Regions from separate parts of the Stenotrophomonas sp. YJH_SMC_10 genome, predicted to be linked through region 2. Evidence: riboswitches for the same ligand, from Rfam matches in the RefSeq annotation. Region 2 holds a riboswitch; the other holds the start of a gene.

Region 1 (8,027 bases), on a different contig from region 2:
GATGTCGCGATGGCCTTCGCCGCGCGAGCGGTGGTAGGCGCGGATCGCCAACAGGCCGGCGTACTCACCCTGTGCACCCGAGTTCGGCTGCAGGCTGACCGCATCGTAGCCGGTGCATTCGACCAGCATCGCTTCCAGCGAGTCGATCAGTTCCTTGTAGCCCAGCGCCTGGTCGGCCGGCACCAGCGGATGGATCTGCGAGAACTCCGGCCAGGTCACCGGGATCATCTCGGCGGTGGCGTTGAGCTTCATCGTGCACGAGCCCAGCGGGATCATCGTGCGGTCCATCGCCAGGTCCTTGTCGGCCAGCGAACGCAGGTAGCGCAGCAGTTCGTGCTCGCTGTGGTGGGTGTTGAACACCGGATGGGTCAGGAACGCGGACTGGCGCAGCAGGCCGGCCGGCAGTGCGTCGGCGGTGCTGGCATCCAGCGCATCGATGTCGGCCTGCGCGCCGAACACGGCGGCCAGCGCGACCACGTCGGCGCGGGTGGCGGTCTCGTCCAGGCTGATGCCGACCGAGTCGCTGTCGATCGCGCGCAGGTTGTAACCGGCGGCGCGAGCCTTGGCGTGGATCTCATCGGCATGCACGCCGCTGATGTGCAGGGTATCGAAGAAGTCGCCACCGACCTGCACGCCGGCCTTGCGCAGCGCCGCGGCCAGGATCGAGGCCAGGCGGTGGGTGCGGCGGGCGATGCGGGTCAGGCCTTCCGGGCCGTGGTAGACGGCATACATCGAGGCCATCACCGCCAGCAGGACCTGTGCGGTACAGATGTTGGAGGTGGCCTTCTCGCGGCGGATGTGCTGCTCGCGGGTCTGCAGGGTCAGGCGATAGGCCGGGTTGCCCTGGGCATCGATGGAGACACCGATCAGGCGGCCCGGCATCGAGCGCTTGTAGGCGTCACGGCAGGCCATGAACGCGGCGTGCGGGCCGCCGAAGCCGAACGGCACGCCGAAACGCTGGCTGTTGCCGACCACGATGTCCGCGCCCCATTCGCCCGGTGCGGCCAGCAGGGTCAGCGCCAGCAGGTCGGTGGCCACGGCCACCAGGCCGCCGCGTGCGTGCACGGCCTCGACCAGGGCCTTGTAATCGCCGATCTGGCCGAAGGTGTCCGGGTACTGCAGCAGCAGGCCGAAGGCTTCTGCTTCCAGTGCCTCGGCCGGGGTGCCGACGCGCAGCACGATGCCCATGGGCTCGGCGCGGGTGCGCAGCAGTTCCAGTGTCTGCGGGTGCACGGCATCGTGCACGAAGAAGGTGTCCGACTTCGACTTGGCGGAACGCTTGGCCAGGGTCATCGCTTCGGCCGCTGCGGTCGCTTCGTCCAGCAGCGACGCGTTGGCGATTTCCATGCCGGTGAGGTCGGCGCACAGGGTCTGGAAGTTGATCAGCGCTTCCATGCGGCCCTGCGAGATTTCCGCCTGGTACGGGGTGTAGGCGGTGTACCAGGCCGGGTTTTCCAGGATGTTGCGCAGGATCACGTTCGGCGTGTGGGTACCGTAGTAGCCCTGGCCGATGAAGCTGCGCAGCACGGTGTTCTTGTCGGCGATCGCACGGATCTTCGCCAGTGCCTGCACTTCGGTCATCGATTCGGGCAGTGCCAGCGGTGCCGGCGACTTGATCTTGGCCGGCACGATGGCATCGGTCATCGCATCCAGCGACGCGTGGCCGACGACGTCGAGCATCTGCGCGATCTCGGCATCGTTGGGGCCGATGTGGCGCTCGACGAACGCATTGTGGTGCTCGAGCTCACGCAGGGAAGGGGTGTTCTGGGACATGGCGAAGGATCCGTCAGGAAAGGGCACACGCACGGGCACAAGCCGCCGGTCGGCGGTCTGCGGGGCGCCCCTCTGTCCTTTTGCCTGAGAGTTTGGAAGCGCGGAAAACCGCGGCTTCGTGCCCCTTCGGCGCCGGATCGAACCGGTCTCTCCAGAGTTCTGTTACGGGTGGTATCGGGCCTGAGCGATTACGGGCGTTGCGCCTTCGGCAGCGGTGTTCCGCTTCTCCCACCGTGTTGCCCGCCGATTATAGCCCGTTGCGGGCCCGCCGGCCGCCTCCGGGGCCGGCCGCCGCGCCTGAATGGCCGATGGCCCGGCCATGCGTTTTGTGCACCGCTGCATGGCATCGGGCGCGATCCCCACCTATCATGGCCGGATACCCGAATTCATCTGGCGCCGTCCCTGCAGAAGGGGGACCGGCGCCCGCCGTGCGTGCCACGCATGGTCCTGCCGGACGCCTTCATCATGACCGCCGCTGCTGCTCCCTCCACCCGCCGCATGGCCCTGCTGCTTGCCGGCCTGGCCATGTTCGGCCCGTTCTCGATCGACACCATCTTCCCGGCCTTCCCGCAGCTGGCGCAGCGCCTGGCGGTGGACGAGGTGGCGGTGCAGCAGACCATCAGCGTCTACCTGCTGTTCTACGGCCTGATGAGCCTGGCGCACGGCCCGCTGTCCGATGCGTGGGGCCGCAAGCGGGTGATCCTCGGTGGCCTGGTGGTCTTCGCCGGCGCCTCGGTGGGCTGCGCGCTGTCCACCGACCTGACCACGCTGCTGGCGTTCCGCGCGCTGCAGGGCCTGTCTGCGGGCGTCGGCATGATCGTCGGCCGCGCGGTAATCCGCGATCTCTACCATGGCCACGATGCGCAGCGGTTGATGAGCCAGGTATCGATGCTGTTCGGCATCGCACCGGCGATCGCGCCGATCATCGGCGGCTGGATCCTGCTCAGTGGCGCGGGCTGGCCGCTGATTTTCTGGTTCCTGGTGGTGTTCTCGCTGGTCCTGCTGGTCGCCACCGCACGCTACCTGCCGGAGACCCATCCGCTTGCAGCACGTGTGCCGCTGTCGCCGCGCGTGCTGCTGCGCGACTACGTGCGCATCGGCTTCAACCCACGCTTCCTGCGCCTGGCGCTGGCTGGCAGCATCGGCTTCGGCGGCATCTTCCTCTACATCTCCTCGGCGCCGGTGTTCGTGATGCAGCACCTGCACCTGGGCGAGGGCGGCTTCGCCTGGCTGTTCATTCCCACCATCGGCGGCATGACCACCGGCTCGTTCCTTTCCGGGCGCATGGCCGGGCACACCACGCCCACACGGCAGGTGTCCATCGGCTTCGGCCTGTGCGCGCTGTCGGTGCTGCTGAACGTCGGCTACGTGGCGCTGTCGCCGCAGTTCGTGCTGCCGTGGGCAGTGCTGCCGATCTTCCTCGGTGGCATGGGCATGGCGCTGATCTTCCCGATCCTGGCGCTGGCGGTGCTGGACATGTACCCGCACCAGCGCGGCCTGGCCTCGTCGCTGCAGGCGTTCGTGCAGCTGATGATCAGCACCGTGGTGGCCGGCGTGGTGTCGCCGCTGCTGAGTGCCAGCCCGCTGCACCTGGCGTTGGGCCAGGCCGGGTTCTTCGGCGCCGGCTTCGTGTTCTGGTACTGGGAACACCAGCGCGAACGCGCGGCGCAGGCGGCCTGCACGGGCCATTGAGCAGCACGCAGGGGTAGGGCGGGCGGTGGCGCCCGCAACGCTTGCGACGGAAAATCACCGGACTAGGCTGGACACTCCAGCCAGCCGGTGCGCGGATGCACCACAGCCAGCCGATCCGATGCCGTTGCATGAGGTTTCCCGATGGCTGCGCAGCAGACCTACCGCCTGTTCGAGGTGGCGCTGAAGGAGCGCCGCGTTCTTTCCCCTTCCCTGGATCGCATGGTGTTCACCGGTGCCGATGTGGCGCGGATGAAGACCGAAGGCCCGGACCAGCGCATCAAGGTGTTCTTCCCCTTGCCTGGCCAGCGGGTGCCGCAGGTCCCCAGCGGTGCCGACTGGTACCGGCGCTACCGGGCGCTGCCGGATGATCAGCGCCCACCGATGCGCACCTACACACTGCGCCAGTTGCGCGCCGAGCAGGGCGAGGTCGACGTCGATTTCGTCCTCCACGGCGAGACCGGGCCAGCGTCGCGCTGGGCGATCCACGCACGCCCGGGCGACCGGGTGCTGCTGCTGGCCCCGGACGCCGACTGCGCCGACAGCAGCGAGGGCTGGGAATGGAAACCGCCGGTTGGCGTCGGCCAGGTGCTGCTGGTGGCCGATGAAACCGCGCTACCGGCGGTGGCCGGCATCCTCGAGGAACTGGCGGCCAGGGTGGATCCGCCGCGCACGCTGGCGCTGCTGGAAGTGGCCCAGGCCGGCGACGCGGTGCGCCTGAAGGCACCGGCCACGGCTGAGCTGGTCTGGCTGCCGCGCGGGCGGGCCAGCTACGGACAGCCGCTGCTGCAGGCGGTCCAGGCGCGCCTGGCCGCCGCTCCCGGCGGGGTAGCGGGGGAGGCGCTGGAGGAGATCGACGTCGATACGCAGATCCTCTGGGAACAGGCCGATTCCCACCTGGCCGGTCCGCTGTATGCCTGGGTAGCGGGCGAGGCGGGGGCGGTGATGGCGATCCGGCGCCACCTGCTGCGCGCGTGCGGGCTGGATCGCCGCGCGATCACCTTCATGGGCTACTGGCGGCAGGGCAGGGTGCTGGATTGACCGTGTCGAACCGGGGCCGCGTGAAGCGGCCTGGCCGGCGGGGTGCGTTATCCTTGCGCCCCCCTCGCCGCGGTACCGCACGATGTCCACCACCTCCAAGATCCGCCGCGACCAGCGCCGTCGCCAGGAAAAGCAGGCCGCCAACAAGGCCGCCGCCCAGGCGTCGCCGGTGGAGCCGCATGCCGAACTGCGCGACGCGCAGCGCACCCTGCTGGCCGGTGTCGTGCGCCGCGACGGCGAATGGGTGCTGGGCATGGATGGCCGTATCGCCGGCCACAGTGACTCCGCCGCGCAGGTCCTGGCGCTGATCATGCAGGCCGGTGAGCTGCACGAACGCAATGGCACGCCGGTGCGCCTGATGTACTCCGACGCGCTGCGTGATGCCGCGCAGGCCGAAGCGAAGGAGAAGGGCCAGACGTTCGAGGAGTTCAAGGCGGAGCTGGCTGCGGCGATGGCCGCGAAGAAGGACAGCTGATCGCGGTTGGGATAGCGCCGGCCGCTGGCCGGCTGCCAGACGGATTTCCACCGTGCAGTTGCCGGCTAGCGGCCGGCACGACCAGAAAGGGGCGGATCCTCGCGGATCCGCCCCTTTTCTCATTTCGCCGCCGGGGCCGCGTTGGCCTGCCAGCCGCACATCTGGCCTTTGCTTGATCGCTGTTCCGGTAGAGCCGGCCGCTGGCCGGCTGCCAGACGGATTTCCACCGCGCAGTTGCCGGCCAGCGGCCGGCACGACCAGGAAGGGGCGGATCCTCGCGGACCCGCTCCTTTTCTCATTTCGCCGCCGGGGCCGCGTTGGCCTGCCAGCCGCACATCTGGCCTTTGCTTGATCGCTGTTCCGGTAGAGCCGGCCGCTGGCCGGCTGCCAGACGGATTTCCACCGTGCAGTTGCCGGCCAGCGGCCGGCACGACCAGGAAGGGGTGGATCCTCGCAGACCCGCCCCTTTTCTCATTTCGCTGCCGGGGCCGCGTTGGCCTGCCAGCCGCACACCTTCCCTTTGCTTGATCGCTGTTCCGGTAGAGCCGTCCGCTGGCCGGCTGCCCGCGGGATCTTCATCGCGTAATTGCCGGCCAGCGGCCGGCACTACCAGAAAGGGGCGGATCCTCGCGGATCCGCCCCTTTTCTCGTTTTGCCGCCGGGGCCGCGTTGGCCTGCCAGCCGCACATCCGGCCTTTGCTTGATCGCTGTTCCGGTAGAGCCGGCCGCTGGCCGGCTGCCAGACGGATTTCCACCGTGCAATTGCCGGCCAGCGGCCGGCACGACCAGGAAGGGGCGGATCCTCGCGGACCCGCCCCTTTTCTCATTTTGCCGCCGGGGCCGCGTTGGCCTGCCAGCCGCACATCTGGCCTTCGTTCTGCTGCTTGAGCCACTCGTTGACCGGGGTGAAGTACTCGATCATCGGGCCGGCATCGAGCTTGTCGGTGCCTGTCAGCTCCTTCAGCGTGGCCTGCCACGGCTGGCTGGCACCCTTGCTCAGCATCGCCCAGTACTTCTGGCCGGCTTCCTTGTTGCCGTAGAAGGTGCACTCATGCAGCGGGCCCTTGTAGCCGGCCGCATCGCACAGGCCCTTGTAGAACTGGAACTGCAGGATGCGCGCCAGGAAGTAGCGGGTGTAGGGGGTGTTGCCCGGCACGTGGTACTTCGCGCCCGGGTCGAAGAATTCTTCGCCACGGGTGGTGGCCGGCGCCACGCCCTGGTATTTGGCCTTCAGGTCCCACCACGCCTTGTTGTAGTTGTCGGCGGTGATCGAGCCATCGAACACGCCCCAGCGCCAGCGGTCGATCATCAGCCCGAACGGCAGGAACGACACGCCCGACAGCGCCATGCGCATCTGGTTGTTGATGACCGCTTCGCGGCTTTCGGTCGGCGCATCGACCAGGCCGATCGAGCTGAGGTACTTGGGCGTCATCGCCAGCACGATGGTATCGCCGATCGCTTCGTGGAAACCATCGTTGGCACCGCCCTGGAACAGCGGCGGCAGCGGGTTGTAGGCCAGGTCGTAATAGATGTGGCCCAGCTCGTGGTAGATGGTGGTGAAGTTCTCTTCGTTCGGCTTGATGCACATCTTGGTGCGCACGTCGCCTTCCATGTTCATGTCCCAGGCGCTGGCGTGGCAGACCACGTCGCGGTCATCGGGCTTGATGAACTGGGTGCGCTCCCAGTACGACTGCGGCAGCGACGGCATGCCCAGCGACACGTAGAAGTCCTGCGCGCGTTCGGTCATCTGCCTGGCGGTACGCAGTTCGGCCTCGCGCTGCGCCTTGTACTGTGCGGCGACGTTGGCGTCCTTGCCGGCCTTGGCCAGCGCCGCGCTCAGGTTGGTCTGGTACTGCTTTTCCAGTGCCGCGGTGATGTCCAGGCTGCCGGCGCCGGGGTACGGTTCCAGCTGGTCCCACAGGTTCGACCAGTCCTGCTGCCACATGTTGCCCAGCAGGTGCGCGGCGATCAGGCCGTTGCCCACTTCGGCCTTGTCCTTGCCATAGGTCTTGTCCAGCTTGCCGCGTGCGTAGCAGTGCAGCTGCTCGTACATCGGCTTGACCTGTTCCCACAGGCGATCGGTTTCCGGGCCGATCTGCTCCGGCGGCATGTCATAGCCACTGCGCCACATCTGGCCGGCATCGGTGAAGCCCATGCCCTTGGCGCCTTCGTTCACCAGGCCGACGAACTTCTGGTAGTCGCCGCGCATGCCCTTGGTGGTGCTGTGCCAGCCCTGCCAGGCGTCGAGCTGCTTGTCGTAGTCGCGGCTGCGCGCCAGCACCTGCTCCAGCTCGCCCAGCTGGCGGCAGGAGTTGGGATCGTTGGCGTCGGTGCAGTACTTGCCCGCACCGTAGCTGCCTTCCATGCGGGTGGCGATCTGGGTCAGCTCGGCCAGCTTGGCCGGATCGCGCGGCGCCGGCATCGAGGACATCAGCTTCAGCAGGTGGATCGCGCGCTTGCTGTCCTCGCTCATCGGCTGGCCGTCGAACTTCGCAGCCTGTTCGATCCAGCTGTTGAGCTGGGTCAGCGAGCGCTCGTTGGCCTTGGCCGCGATGCGCTCGGAATCACTGTTGATGTAGGTGGAGGACAACCACTGCGCCGAGGTCATCTCCGGGTAGGCGGCCTTGAACTCGGCATTGATGCGGGCCACGAACTGGTCGGCGGTTTCGCCGGCCGGGGCGCTGCTGCCGGCGGTATCGGTGCCTGGGGCAGCTTCCTTCTTGCAGGCAGCCAGGGCCAGCGTGGCAACGGCGATTGCCGAGGCCAGCAGGAGATGACGGTGTTTCACGGGCGATCCTTGGGTGGTGAACGACGGCCGAAGGCTAGTGGGCAGCCGCTGCCACCGCAAGTGGCGGAAGTCGGCCGGGCGGCGCCCGGCACCCGCAGAGGCCTTCAAGCAAGGGCAAAGGCAGAAGCAACAGCAACAGCGGACTATTCTTGGTTTGGCGGGGCGGTGTCGGAGCGCGGGGACGCCGCAAGTACGTCCGTGTAGGCTTGGCAGCCGCTTGCTCGTGTGCGCTTTCCTGCGCACACGGCAAGACCGGGGTTG
Region 2 (8,027 bases):
TCGGCGCGTCCGTCCAGCGAGACGGCCACCGCCGGGTGGCCGCCCTGCATCCACATCGGCAGGACGTGCTCGGGGGCGTCGGCTGCCCACGCGGGCAGCGCGGCAGCAAGCAGGGAGAGAAGGATGAGGCGCAAGGGAAGGCTCCGCAGTGATCATGGGGCGACCATTGGCGCGCTGCGGCGTATCGCAGGAATATCAGTGTTGATACCGTCCTGATACAGACCTGCCCGATACTGCCTGCATGAGTACTTCTGCCCGTGTCATCGTCGTCGATGACGACGCCAGCATCCGCGACGCCATCGCTGATTGCCTGCTGCTGCACGGCTACCAGGTGCGCGTGGCGGCGGACGCCACTGCGCTGGACGTGCTGCTGCAGGTCGAACGCCCGGACGTGATCATCCTGGACTGGATGATGCCCGGCGAAGATGGGCTTTCGGTCTGCCGGCGGTTGCAGGCGCGGGCCATTCCGATCCTGATGCTGTCTGCGATGGGCAGCGCGCCCGATCGGGTCATCGGCCTGGAGATGGGCGCCGATGACTACCTGGCCAAGCCATTCGATCCCCGTGAGCTGCTGGCGCGGGTGCGCGCGTTGCTGCGTCGCCAGCACAAGCTGCGCGCCCAGGTGCCCAGCGAGCTGCGGTTTGCCGGTTGGCGGCTGCTGCCCGAACAACGGCGCCTGCTGGCGCCGGATGGAAGCGAACTGGTGCTCAGCCGCGGTGAATTCAGCCTGCTGCTGGCGCTGGCCGAGCGGCCCGGGCGGGTGCTCGGCCGCGAGCAGCTGCTGCAGCTCAGCCGCGGCGAATCCAGTGACACGGTCGATCGCGCAGTCGACCTGGCGGTCAGCCGGCTGCGCCGCAAGCTCGGGCAGGCCGCGCCGGGTGCCGAAGCCCTGGTGCAGACCTCGCGCGGTGAAGGCTACCGCTTCGATGCCGCGGTACAGGTGCTGTGAGCGGCCGGTGGTCCACTGCACGCTGGATCGCGATGCTGGCCCTGGCCAGCTTGCTGCTGGCGACCCTGGTCAGCGTGGCGGTGGTCGGCTGGATGCCCCGTCCCGCGCCACCGCCGATGCGGCTGGACCAGGCCATGCAGGTGCTGCGCGGCGAACGGGAGGCCGCGCCGCTGGGCCTGCATCTGGCCCGCCAGGACGGGCCCCCGCAGGGCAGCGCCAGCGACTGGCTCACGCAGTTGGCGGCGTTGCAGATGGGACTGCCGGCGAAGGACGTGCGCTGGGTCTGGAGCGGGCAGGGCAAGGCGCCCGACGTGCAGGTCATCGAGGGCGGCGCGGTGCTCGATGCGACCGCTCGGGCCGGTGTACTGAAGGCGCAGTCGGCGGTATTGACCGCCATGCAGTGGCCGCCGTTCGAACTGGGCGTGCGCCAGGCCGATGGACGTTGGCAGGTGGTCGGCAGCGATCACAGCGATCTGGCCGCCTGGCGCCGGCAGGTGATGCTCGCGCTGTTGGGCGGCGCGGTGTTGCTGGCGCCGCTGGCGGCATGGGCGTCGATCCGGCTGGGGCGGCCGCTGCGCCGCCTGGCCGAAGCCAGTGCGCGTGCCGACCTGCAGGCCGAAGTGCCGTTGCCCGATGATGGCCCACGCGAAGTACAGGTGCTGGCCGCCGCGATCAGCACCGGTCGCCAACGCCTGCGCGCGCAGGCGCAGGAGATGACCCACATGCTGGCAGCAGTGGCGCACGACCTGCGCACACCCCTGACCGGTCTGCGCCTGCGCGCCGAGTTCGCGCCCGCGCCCCAGGCGGCGCGGATGGTGGCGGACATCGAGCGCATGGACGCGATGATCGAGCAGGTGCTCGACTACGCACGTGGCGAACTGCAGCCGCCGCAGATGCGCGCGCTGGATCTGGCGGCCCTGCTTGAGGACTGCGTGCAGGCGGCGCTGCTGCGCGGGGTGGACATCGTGCTGCAGGGCCCGGACACGTTGCCGTGGTACGGCGATGCACTGCTGCTGCGGCGCGCGGTCGACAATCTCATCGACAACGCCGCGCGCTACGCGGGGGCCGTGGAGCTGCAGGTGGCCCTGGTCGGCCACGACGTGCAGCTGGATGTGATGGACCGTGGCCCCGGCATCGCCGAGGCCGACCGTGCACGCCTGCTGCAACCCTTCCAGCGCAGCGAAAGCTCGCGCAGCCGCGCCACCGGCGGGGCCGGGCTGGGGCTGGCCGTGGCCGCCAACGTGGCCAGGCGACATGCCGGCCAACTGCAGCTGCTGCACCGTGAGGGCGGTGGGCTGATCGCACGCCTGCTGCTGGGAAGCACTGGCTGAAATTCACATCCGCTTTGCCTGGCTCAGCCATCCTGCAATATAGTTAGGCGCCTAACCACATGCGGACGTCAGATGATCGAAGCCAAGCACCGCGCTCTTCTGGCAGAAGCGCAGCGACGCGGCCACGCCAACATCGCGCCGCTGCACCTGTGCTTTCAGCTGCTCTCGTTGTCCTCGTCGTTCGATCGCGACTGCGCCGCGCGCCTGGCACCGCATGGGCTCAGCGAGGGCCGCTTCATCGTGCTGTTCCTGTTGCACGGGGCCGGTGGCGCACTGCCGCCGCACCTGCTGGCTGAGCGTGCCGGCGTGACCCGCGCCACCATCAGCGGCCTGCTCGATGGCCTGCAGCGTGAAGGCCTGCTGCAGCGTCGCAGCGATGACGGGGATGGCCGCCGTCTGCAGATCGTGTTGACTGCACCGGGAAAGCGCTTGGCCGAATCGCTGTTCGAGCAGCACACGCACTGGATCAGCGGCCTGTTCAACGGCCTGGACGCGGGTGAACAGCAGCAGCTGTCGCAGCTGCTGCACAAGGTCTGGCAGCACACGGACACTGGGCGGGAATCCGCAGCATGAGCACGCCCGTTCCTGCGCAAAGGCTGCGTGCACTCAACAGTGGCAGCGCCGCTGCCACCCATCTGGCCGAGTGCCTGGCCGTGGATTTCACCGCGCTGCTGCAGGTGGTGGCGCCTGCCCTTGAGCCGGAAGCGCTGCAATGTATGCGCGATGCCTCAGGCAAGGGCATCACCCAGCGCATGGCGCTGGCGGCGCGGTTGCTGCACGAAGCCGGGCAGGGGGATCCTGCGCGTTGGCAGGCGCATGTGTCAGACACGGTGCGCGGCTGGGCCTGCTACCTGATCGGCAGCGATGCCGGCGCGACGCTGCCGGCCAAGCTGCGGGCGATGCGTCCGCTGGCTGACGACCCGCACTTCGGCGTGCGCGAATGGGCGTGGCTGGCGCTGCGTGCCGACATTGTTGCCGCACCCCTGCAGGCGCTGGAGTACCTGCAGCCATGGACGCAGGAAGCATCGCCGTACCTGCGCCGCTTCGCCTGCGAAGCGCTGCGCCCGCGTGGCGTGTGGGCCACGCATATCGCGCTGTTCAAGCGGCACCCGGAACATGCATTGCCGCTGCTGGAAGCACTGGCTAACGACCCGGAGCGCTACGTGCAGGACTCCGTGGGCAACTGGCTCAACGACGCCGGCAAGACGCAGCCGCAGTGGCTGCGTGCGGTGTGCGCGCGCTGGCAGTACGAACACCACAGCGACGCCAATGCCTACATCCGCAAGCGTGCACTGCGCTCGCTCCGGTAGTGCCGGCCGCTGGCCGGCACCCCCCGGACCTTCAAGGAACAAGCAGCATGTCGCACACCTTCATCGAGCGCTATACCGCCACCCCCGCCTGCACCCCGGACGCGCATGGCACATGCGCCGGTCACCCGGACGCGGTAAACAGGGCATTGCCCATGTCCATCCGCAGGGAAGTTGATCATGCAGAGCACGCTCCAGGTCACGCTGTTCGGTCCGCTTGGCGACAGCCCGGCATTGCAGTTGCCGGGGCTGGAAGGGCCGTCGGTGGCCATCCCGGAAGCGACCCTGCGGCGGTTGGTCTCCGATCTCTATACAACGCGCTCCCTGCTCAACCCCGAGCAGCTGGACGAGGCCAGGCAGGAGCTGGACCGCGTGCTGGAGCGCTGGGCGGACATCCACGAAGGCCTGCTGCTGGACGTGGAAGTGCATGGCAAATGACCGACGTTGCGTGGCTGCCGCCACGTAGGCAGCGCTGGAGCCCACCTCGCTGAACCACGTCCCCAGTTGCGGATGAAACATTTTGCACTGCGCAAAAGCTGTGCTATCAATAGATCCCATGAACGCAGCCGCTACCCGCTTTTACTGGTATTACTTTCCGAAGCCACTGGCGGAGGAAGGACTGCGCTCACCCTGAAGAAAGCTTCAGACGCATTCCCGAAAGCCGCCAGCGAACCTGGCGGCTTTTTTCATGTCGCCACGCTGGGGACCCCCAACGTTCCGGAGATCTCCCCCAATGCCCCCGCACACCGACGACCTGCGTATCCGCACCATCGAACCGCTGACACCGCCCGCCCAGCTGCTGGCGATGCTGCCCTGTGACGATGAAGCTTCCGACACCGTCAGCGCCTCGCGCGCGGCCCTGCACCAGATCCTGCACGGCCGTGACGACCGCCTGGCCGTGGTGGTGGGCCCGTGCTCGATCCATGATCCCAACGCCGCCATCGAGTACGCCCAGCGCCTCAAGCCGCTGCGCGATGCACTGGCCGGCGAACTGGAAATCGTCATGCGCGTCTACTTCGAGAAGCCGCGCACCACGGTGGGCTGGAAGGGTCTGATCAATGATCCGGACCTGGACGGCAGCTTCAGGATCGACAAGGGCCTGCGCATCGCCCGAGGCCTGCTGCGCGACATCAACAAGCTCGGCCTGCCGGCCGGTGTCGAGTTCCTCGACGTGATCTCGCCGCAGTACATCGCCGACCTGGTGGCGTGGGGCGCGATCGGCGCGCGTACCACCGAAAGCCAGGTGCATCGTGAGCTTGCCTCGGGGCTGTCGTGCCCGGTCGGCTTCAAGAACGGCACCGATGGCAACGTCAAGATCGCCGCTGACGCGGTGGGGGCGGCGTCCAATCCGCATCACTTCCTGTCGGTCACCAAGCAGGGCGGCACCGCCATCGTGTCGACCACCGGCAACCCGGATTGCCACGTGATCCTGCGCGGCGGCAAGCAGCCGAACTATGACGCAGGCAGCGTCGGCGAGGCCTGCCAGGTGCTGGCCAAGGCCAAGCTGCCGACCCGGCTGATGATCGATGCCAGCCATGCCAACAGCCTGAAGAACCCGGAAAACCAGCCGAAGGTGATCGACGACATCGCCGCTCAGCTGGAAGAGGGCGAACAGCGCATCGTCGGCGTGATGATCGAGAGCCATCTGGTCGGTGGCCGCCAGGAACTGGTGGAAGGCCAGCCGCTGGTCTACGGGCAGAGCATCACCGATGGCTGCATCGACTGGGATACCACGGTGACGGTGCTGGAGCGACTGGCTGCTGCCGTGCGCGCCCGTCGTGACGTAAAGGTGTCCGAAGCGGCCTGATGGAAGCCGCCTGAGCGCGGCACGTGTGTGGATGGCGGCCAGCGCCTGCGGGGGTGCGGCCGCGATCAGGGCCGGTCGGAGTTGGAGACCGGCCCATCTGCACCGGCGATGCGCCTGGCGCTGCGCATGAGCGACAGCGCCAGGTCCATCGCCGGGGTGGTGCGGGCCCGGCGAACACGCTCCTCAATGCACTTCGTCGTGGTACACGAACTTCGGCATTTCCCAGCGGTAGTGGATCGCCAGCAGGCGCAGCGCGAAGCCGCCGCCCAGGCAACACAGGATCGCGGTGGCGTCGGCCACGCCCCAGTGCAGCAGCAACAGGTACGCCGCGCCGGTCAGCAGCGCGATGATCGCGTACAGCTCCTTCTGGAAGATCAGCGGCACCTCGTTGCAGAGGATGTCGCGCAGCACGCCGCCGAACGCGCCGGTCAGCATGCCGGCGATCAGCACGATCGGCATCGCATGGCCGGCTTCGCGCGCGATCGAGCAGCCGATCAGGGTGAAGGCGATCAGGCCCAGTCCGTCGAGCACCAGGAACGTGCGGCGGAAGTGGTGCATCCAGCGCGCCACCCAGGTGGCGATCAGCGCCGCGCATACGGTGAAGCCCAGGTACTCCGGATGCTTCACCCAGCCCAGCGGGTAGTGGCCGAGCAGGATGTCGCGCAGGGATCCACCACCGAGGGCGGTGACGCAGGCGATCATGACCACGCCGAACAGGTCCATGCGGCGGCGGCCGGCGGACAGTGCGCCGGTCATGGCTTCGGCGGAAATGGCAATGAGGTAGATGATGGACAGCAGCATGGGACAGGCTCCGGGCGCGGTGGGGCCGGCCATGCGCGACGACCGCCACTGCCTGCGCAATGACGGGATGACGATGACCGGTGCCGCTCCCGCTGTCCTTTTGCCTGAGAGTTCAGCGGCATGGGCCGCGTGCCCCTTCGGCGGATCGTCCCGGGCGTGCCCGGTGACCTCTCTCCAGCTCGGCGAGTCGAATGCATGGTTGGTGGGATTCCAGCCCACCGGCCTGAGCGATCATGGGAGCCTGCGCCTTCGGCGGGCGCCAGCGCGGCGCCTCTCTCCTGCATTCGGCGGCCAGTATATCCGCTGCAGTGCAGCACGGCATAATCCAGGCCATGGCCCCGTCCGTCCGCCCGTGGTTCCTGTACCTGCTTGAATGCCGCGATGGCAGCTACTACGCCGGCATCAGCACGGACGTGGACGCGCGTTTCGCCGCCCACCAGGCCGGCAAGGGCGCGCGCTACACGCGGGCACGGCCACCGCTGCGCGTGCTGGCCGTGCGCGAATACCCGGACCGGGCCGCCGCCTCACGCGCCGAGTGGCAGCTCAAGCAGCAGCCCCGCGAGCGCAAGCTGGCCTGGCTGCAGGAACCGGTCGAGACGCTTCTGTAGATCCACGCCCTGCGTGGATGGGCTACCCGGCCCATGCGATGATCGCCCCGCGCCCAGAGCTGGAGACCCGGATGTCGACGATCGCCCTGCTGTTCGCTCTTTCCGCAGCAACGAGCTCTGCCGCCGACCCGGCCACCCTCGCGGCCATCGAAGCCACCTGCCACGACTACGTCGATGGCCAGCTGGAGGCCGACCCGCAGCGGGTCGCCCACTCCCTGCATCCGGACCTGGCCAAGCGCGCGGTCCTCGGCGATACACCCGACGAACGCCTCGGCCTGCGCCGGATGTCGAAGGAAGAACTGGTCTCGTTGACGAAGCAGGGCGCGTTGAAGACCCCGAAGGATCAATGGGATCGCCGCTGCACGGTGCTGGACGTGACCGGCAACGCGGCCTCGGTGCGGCTGGAAACCCCGTGGTTCGTCGACTACTTCCACATGGGGCGCTTCGGCCAGCGCTGGGTCATCGTCAACGCGCTGTGGTACCCGAAACCGAAGGCGCAGTGAGCGATGCGTGCCGCCGGCAACGCATGGATCTCCGTCGTCGTGCTGGTCGCCGGTATCGCGCTGCTGCCTGGCCTGCTGTATCTGCTAGGGCTGGCATTGGTGGACGGTCGGCCGAAGCCGGCGGACCGCGTGCCCAGTGGTGTGGCCGCATGCAGCGGTGAACCACGGGCGGGATACCAGCCGATGAATCCCTGGCACTTCACTGCCCAGTTCTTCGACAAGGACGGAATGAAGAAGAAGGTGCCTGAAGTGGAGCGGGAGGCCTTCTGGATTGCCCGGCGCCACCTGTGGCGGCAACCACAGCGCGGCATGCTGCGCTGGCATCTCAGCAGTACCGCATTGACGATCTGGATCACCCGGCATTGGAGTACCGCGCAGATTGCCGATACTGCGAGAAAGGAGGATTTCTGCCGGACCTGGTCGAAACGGCGGGTCCCCGGTGGCCCGATGAGCAAGTAGAGCCTAGAGCCACGCCATGCGTGGAGGGTGTTGACGGGGTCAGTGCCCTTTCCTGCGGAAAGGGAACCGACCGCGCCGCAGCCGGCCAGCGGCCGGCACTACCGCCGGGGCCGACGGTCTTCCTGGTCATCACCGAAGATGATGCGCGCACTGCGCTGGTAGCTCCAGTACGCCACGGCCCAGTTCAGCAGCACCACGATGCGGTTGCGGAAGCCGATCAGGAAGAACACGTGCGCGGCCAGCCAGAACCACCAGGCCAATA

The links. Region 2 has a riboswitch for glycine ahead of AC5P9C_RS08820 (trimeric intracellular cation channel family protein). Riboswitches for the same ligand answer to the same signal wherever they lie in the genome.
Region 1: linked by a shared signal. The riboswitch ahead of gcvP (aminomethyl-transferring glycine dehydrogenase) and the one ahead of AC5P9C_RS08820 (trimeric intracellular cation channel family protein) in region 2 are both predicted to bind glycine.

What each region holds. Positions count from the first base shown of each region.
Region 1 covers NZ_JCAFUS010000001.1:48,211-56,237, forward strand. The annotation lists gene gcvP (aminomethyl-transferring glycine dehydrogenase) at 1-1,773, opposite strand, end outside; glycine riboswitch at 1,836-1,938, opposite strand; gene AC5P9C_RS00215 (multidrug effflux MFS transporter) at 2,239-3,465, shown strand; gene AC5P9C_RS00220 (siderophore-interacting protein) at 3,607-4,503, shown strand; gene AC5P9C_RS00225 (hypothetical protein) at 4,586-4,978, shown strand; gene AC5P9C_RS00230 (M2 family metallopeptidase) at 5,802-7,766, opposite strand.
Region 2 covers NZ_JCAFUS010000005.1:36,690-44,716, reverse strand. The annotation lists gene AC5P9C_RS08855 (retropepsin-like aspartic protease) at 1-134, opposite strand, end outside; gene AC5P9C_RS08850 (response regulator) at 242-949, shown strand; gene AC5P9C_RS08845 (sensor histidine kinase) at 982-2,280, shown strand; gene AC5P9C_RS08840 (MarR family winged helix-turn-helix transcriptional regulator) at 2,353-2,853, shown strand; gene AC5P9C_RS08835 (DNA alkylation repair protein) at 2,850-3,590, shown strand; gene AC5P9C_RS08830 (hypothetical protein) at 3,768-4,025, shown strand; gene AC5P9C_RS08825 (3-deoxy-7-phosphoheptulonate synthase) at 4,321-5,394, shown strand; gene AC5P9C_RS08820 (trimeric intracellular cation channel family protein) at 5,578-6,195, opposite strand; glycine riboswitch at 6,280-6,383, opposite strand; glycine riboswitch at 6,397-6,486, opposite strand; gene AC5P9C_RS08815 (GIY-YIG nuclease family protein) at 6,528-6,803, shown strand; gene AC5P9C_RS08810 (nuclear transport factor 2 family protein) at 6,875-7,306, shown strand; gene AC5P9C_RS08805 (hypothetical protein) at 7,310-7,765, shown strand; gene AC5P9C_RS08800 (NAD(P)/FAD-dependent oxidoreductase) at 7,864-8,027, opposite strand, start outside.